Regions from separate parts of the Streptococcus sp. SS-4456 genome, predicted to be linked through region 1. Evidence: predicted binding sites of a transcription regulator. Region 1 holds the regulator's gene; the other holds the start of a gene.

Evidence for each region. Region 1 encodes Rex, which represses fermentation and respiration genes when NADH is low (regulators of the CRP and FNR family bind a similar motif). Its sites were predicted from a motif close to TTGTGAANTANTTCACAA; they were not measured.
Region 2: adhP (alcohol dehydrogenase AdhP) is a predicted target of Rex. The motif match lies at 1,798-1,815, and genes of this name have one in related genera.

Annotation. Positions count from the first base shown of each region.
Region 1 covers NZ_JAVIHI010000007.1:15,071-18,223, forward strand. Annotated here, with positions in the region: gene RFK25_RS03215 (cysteine desulfurase family protein) at 1-393, shown strand, start outside; gene RFK25_RS03220 (DUF1831 domain-containing protein) at 395-739, shown strand; gene RFK25_RS03225 (DUF4649 family protein) at 742-945, shown strand; gene RFK25_RS03230 (redox-sensing transcriptional repressor Rex) at 1,126-1,767, shown strand; gene radC (RadC family protein) at 1,810-2,490, opposite strand; gene RFK25_RS03240 (class A sortase) at 2,567-3,153, opposite strand, start outside.
Region 2 covers NZ_JAVIHI010000002.1:112,308-115,460, reverse strand. Annotated here, with positions in the region: gene hisS (histidine--tRNA ligase) at 1-630, shown strand, start outside; gene adhP (alcohol dehydrogenase AdhP) at 715-1,740, opposite strand; gene adhE (bifunctional acetaldehyde-CoA/alcohol dehydrogenase) at 2,184-3,153, shown strand, end outside.

The DNA.
Region 1 (3,153 bases):
GCCATGGCACTTGCCCTCAAGGAACAAATCCAGTTACTTGAGCAACATACAGCCCATATTGAAAGTTTGAAAGAACACCTCATTTCCGGACTAGATGGGGCTTCATTTTATATCAATCAAGCTGGTTCCCATCTCCCTCATGTCATCAACATAGGTTTCCCAGACAAGCTCAATGAGCAAGTTCTGATGAGATTAGACCTGGCTGGAATTGCAGTTTCAAGTGGGTCAGCTTGTACTGCTGGCGTTGTTCAGAACAGTCATGTACTGGAAGCCATGTACGGAAAAGAATCTCATCGATTGAAAGAGTCCATCCGTATCAGCCTATCTGAAACAAATACCCTAGAAGAGATAGATATTCTTCTTACAGAATTAAAAAAAATTATTGGAGGATAAAATGGCCTTTCAACAATCAGTTAGCCTAAAAGATTGCGCATTTACCTATCACATTAGCCCTAACATCAAAAAATACACCCTAAAAGATACCACTTTTGAACAAACAAAAGCAGGTCACTACCAACTCACGCGCCTCTTGGAAGAAGTTCCTAACTCAAATCAGGGTTTTCTTTTAAAGATTATTGTCAATAAAGAGTTGAATGGTTTTAAAATCAACATCACAGACAAATCTGGCTTGCACTTGGTCAATATCTTTAAAGAAAATGGAAACAAGGTCATCCAGGAAAAATTCTACTTCTTGATGGATAGCTTAGTGGACCGTGACCTATTTACAAAGGAAGGTTAAGCATGATTATTGTTCACTATCAAGATGCTTACAAAATAGATAGAAAACAAGAGTTTGACAATCTGGATGCAGCCAAACTGGCCTTCTCAGGTTGCCTCACTCTTCCTGATTACTATCCTGTAACCAAACTAATACGAGATGGTCACCAGTTAGATTATAAAGGAACCATTGGTGACCTCTACCGCTACTTTCAAACACTAGACTAGGCAACATTTTATGCTTAGTCTTTTTCAATCCAATCTGTTGATTTTTTCACAATCTTGGACTAGAATAGAAGAAAGAATTGAAAATGAATGAAAAATTGGTAGGCCTATACTCAAGTAAAATAAGCATTAGACCAGTCAGCTAGTATAGTATTGTCGTCAACCATATTTAAGGAGGTCATTGTGAAAAACGAAAAAAAAGCAGATATCCCGCGCGCAACTGCCAAGCGCCTTTCTCTCTACTATCGTATCTTTAAACGCTTTTATGCCGGCAATATTGAAAAAGCTAGCTCCAAGGAAATTGCAGAAGCCATCGGTATCGACTCCGCAACCGTGCGCCGTGACTTCTCCTACTTCGGTGAACTAGGTCGCCGTGGCTTTGGCTACAATGTAAAAGAATTGATGGATTTCTTTGCGGAAATTCTGAACGATAATTCCATCACCAATGTTATGCTTGTCGGTGTTGGAAATATGGGGCGTGCCCTACTCCACTACCGCTTCCATGAGCGTAATAAAATGAAAATTGTCATGGCCTTTGAAGCGGATGACAATCCAGCGGTTGGAACCGTTGATGAAAATATTCCCATCCATGCTATTTCTGAAATCAAAGAACGTATTTTGGAAGCAGATGCCCAAACAGCGATTCTGACCGTACCAAGTATCAAGGCTCAAGAGGTAACCGATATATTAGTCGAAGCTGGTGTCAAAGGCATTCTCAGTTTCTCTCCGGTCAATTTATCGGTTCCCAAAGATGTAGTCGTTCAGTATGTTGACCTGACCAGCGAGTTGCAAACCCTTCTCTATTTTATGCGCAAGGGTGAATAATGAACAGAGGAACCGAATTCCCGGCTCCTCTCTTTTTATCCTCTAAAATAGCTCACTTTCTTCCCTAAAAGAATAATAGTCCTTATTTCCTACAATCAAATGATCCAACAAGACCAGTCCTAGTGTTTCGCAGGACTTTTTTAAATTCTCGGTAAATAATAAATCGTTCCTACTTGGCTCAACGGATCCCGACGGATGATTATGAACAATGACAATGGATGTTGCCATGCATTTTACCGCATAATGCAGGATTTCTCTTGGCTCAGCAATACTCCGGTTGACACTTCCTATAAAAATAGTCTTTTGACTGATAATCTGATTTTGCGTATTGAGATAGAGGGCAACTAGATGTTCTTGCTTTTTATCTCCAAGTTCTTGGATCATCTTTCGGCCCAATTTCTCACTTCCTAAAATACGTTCATTCAATAAAAGCTCCGACTGGTTAATCCGTTTTCCTAGCTCAATCATGGCCTTGATTTCAATCGCTTTGACACGACCGATGCCTGTCAAGCTCTGCAATTCTTCAATAGACAGCTCTCTAAGGGCAGCCAAACTTTCCAAGCGATTGAGTAGATTATTGGACAGGATAGAAACAGGCTCATTTTTGGTTCCTGTTCGGATAAAAATAGCCAATAATTCCTGATTACTCAATTTTTCTGCCCCAACTTCTAGTAATCTTTCTCGTGGCAAAAGTGCCTCTTCCTTAAAATCAATTTGGTACATAAAATCCTCCTCACCTAATTATTCGCAATCTAGCAAAAGAATTAAAAAGGACTGAGAAAATTCTCAGTCCTAAACCTTACTGACCATAATCATATTGGTTATATGATTTGTTAAATGAATCAAGTATATCTTGTGAGGTTTCAGTATAAGGCGTTGTTGATTCTAGCACACCTTTTACGATAATCCGTGCAGTCGCATCATAGTCTGTACAAGTTACCAAGGTTACTTCTGTACGTCCTTCTACATCATCAATAACATAGACACTCTCAGGTGTAACTGTCTGCACACTGTCAATCACATAAGTATAAACATTGGTCTTGTCAGTAATATAGATTTTCATACCATTCTGGGCCCTATCCAATGGAGAGAAGAGAACATCTGCGGCACCGGCTACACCAAAAATGTGGTGACTAGCCAAAGCATAATTCCCTTTCCCCATTTCCTGGGTTTCCTTCATGGTTCCAGCACCGTACATTAAAGATGTGTTCCCCACACCTTTGAAAATAGGTAAATTGATTCCAAGTTCTGGGATTGAAATACCACCAATTACTGGTAAACGTTGGGCTTCCCACTGGGCAGCCAATATAGCTTCTGTAGAAATGGCCTGCACCTGTTCAAAATCAAAAGTTGTTTCTGCCTCTTTGTTTTTTTCAATGTCTTCAG
Region 2 (3,153 bases), on a different contig from region 1:
GCTGTGGAAAACGCACCGTCTATCCTGGACTATCTGGATGAAGAAAGTACAAACCACTTTGAAGCGGTCAAGTCCATGTTGGACAGCCTAGGCATTGCTTACACCATTGACACCAACATGGTACGCGGTCTGGACTACTACAACCACACTATTTTCGAGTTTATGACAGAAGTGGGTGGCAACGATTTGACCATCTGTGCCGGTGGCCGTTATGATGGCTTGGTGTCCTATTTCGGTGGTCCGGAAACACCAGCTTTTGGCTTTGGTATGGGGATTGAGCGTCTCATCCTAGTCCTTGAAAAGCAAGGCATCGAGCTTCCTCTCGACACCCAGTTAGATGTCTATATCGCAGTTTTAGGTCAGGAGGCCAATGGCGGAGCGCTTGAGTTGGTTCAAGCCATCCGCAAACAAGGTTTCCGAGCAGAGCGCGACTATCTGGACCGCAAGCTCAAGGCCCAGTTTAAGTCAGCAGATGTCTTTGGAGCCAAGGCCATTATCACACTTGGTGGAAGCGAGCTGGAAAGCGGACAGGTTGTGGTAAAAAATAACCAGACTAGAAGTCAGGTTGAAACAAGCCTGGAAATCTTAAAAACAGATTTCGCAAGCATTTTAGAAAAATTAGACAAGTAGTAGCGAGGGCTGCTACTTTTTTCTGGTTCTAAAAGCAAAAAAGAAGCGACAATTGAGTCGCTTCTAACTTTAGTAGAGTAGAAATTAGTGACTGTGGCAGAAGTCAAGTACCATACGGCCTTGGATAGTGCCGGCAGCCATTTCATCAAAGACGGCTTCTGCATCTTCTACAGGGCGTTTTTGAACAACTGGAACAACCAGGCCTATAGCACCGAAGTGGAAGGCTTCTTCTAGGTCTTTACGAGTACCAACTAGAGAGCCGACAACCTTGATACCATCTAGTACTGTCTTGACAATGCTGAGATCCATGTATTCAGATGGGAGCCCGACTGCAACCACATAACCGCCTGCACGAACGCTGTCAATAGCCTGATTGAAGGCAACCTTAGAAACAGCCGTTACGACAGTTGAGTGAGCACCGCCGCCAGTTACTTCCTTGATATATCCAGGCACGTCTTCCACTTCAAGACCATTGATGATGACATCTGCACCGACTTCTTTGGCTAATTCCAATTTGTCATTATTGATGTCTACAGCGATAACGTGGGCATTGAACACTTTCTTAGCGTATTGGACTGCAAGGTTGCCTAGTCCACCTGCACCGTAAATGACAATCCATTGACCTGGTTCTAGGTGTGCTTCCTTAATAGCTTTATAACAAGTAACGCCGGCACAAGTGATAGAACTTGCTTGAGCTGGATCAAGACCTTCTGGAACTTTTACCGCATAGTCAGCTGTTACGATACATTGCTCAGCCATACCACCGTCAACAGAGTAGCCTGCATTTTTTACTGTACGGCAGAGGGTTTCACGGCCAGTAGTACAGTATTCGCAAGTACCACAACCTTGGAAGAACCAAGCAACGCTGACACGGTCGCCGACCTTCAAGCTGGTCACATCAGGGGCGATTTCAGTAACGACACCAATCCCTTCATGCCCAAGAACACGGCCAGGGACCTTGCCAAAATCACCTTGAGCAACGTGTAGGTCAGTATGGCAGACACCACAATATTCAATCTGAACCAGAGCTTCGCCAGTTTCAAGTGGACGAAGTTCTTTTTCAACAACGACAACACCAGTAGATTCTGGATTAACGACAACTGCTTTCATGGCAGACCTCCTATTTATTGCAGCACATTTTTTGGATGTGTTAATATAGATATTTTCTTGTTAATAATATCACATAAAACAAGAAAATGCAAGTAAATCAGATGAGAGAGGCGTGTATCTGTTTTTGAAAACAATCAGATAATTACTGAAATTTTTTCATAAAAAACCATTTACTTGTAAGCGTTTTCCTGTTAAAATAGAAACCAAGGGGGTTAGTTGTTAGATTTTTATGTCTTAGGTTTATTTTTGAAGCTGTTAACAGATACATTTCAGAAAGTTTTCTGAAATGCACTCCAGATAAACAAAAAGAAAGCGTTTTCAAAAATAAAACAGAAAAAATGTGAAAAAAATAACAAATTCTCTTTACAAATAAAATAAAAAGTTGTAGAATAAGATTGTGAAAAAATTAACAAAATGTTAATAAGAAAATTTGGAGGAACACAATGGCTGATAAAAAAGTTGTATCACCAGAAGAAAAATTAGCAGAAGCTCGCAAGCACGTTGATGAGCTTGTTCAAAAAGGTTTGGTTGCTCTTGATGAGTTCCGCAAACTTGGTCAAGAAGAGGTAGACTACATTGTAGCTAAGGCTTCGGTAGCTGCTCTTGACAAACACGGTGAATTGGCAATGCACGCTTTTGAAGAAACCAAACGTGGTGTATTCGAAGACAAGGCAACTAAAAACTTGTTTGCCTGCGAGCACGTTGTTAACAATATGCGCCATACAAAAACAGTTGGTGTCATCGAAGAAGATGATGTAACCGGCTTGACCTTGATTGCTGAGCCAGTTGGTGTTATCTGTGGTATCACGCCAACGACTAACCCAACGTCAACTGCCATCTTCAAAGCCTTGATTGCTTTGAAAACACGTAACCCTATCGTCTTTGCCTTCCATCCATCTGCTCAAGAGTCTTCAGCTCACGCAGCGCGTGTTGTCTATGAAGCAGCTGTGGCAGCTGGTGCTCCAGAAAACTGTATCCAGTGGGTAACAAAACCATCTATGGAAGCAACTTCTGAATTGATGAAGCACGACGGTATTGCGACAATTCTTGCAACGGGTGGTAACGCCATGGTGCGTGCAGCTTACTCTTGTGGTAAACCAGCTCTTGGTGTAGGTGCCGGTAACGTTCCTGCCTATGTTGAAAAATCTGCAAACATCCGTCAAGCTGCTCATGATATCGTCATGTCTAAGTCATTTGATAATGGTATGGTCTGCGCGTCAGAGCAAGCAGTAATCATTGATAAGGAAGTGTATGACGAGTTTGTAGCTGAATTCAAATCTTACAAAACTTACTTTGTTAATAAGAAAGAAAAAGCCCTTCTCGAAGAGTACTGCTTCGGTGTAAAAGCCAATTGCAAGAACTGTGCAGAAGGCAAATTGAATGCGGACATCGTAGGTCGTCCAGCTGCATGGA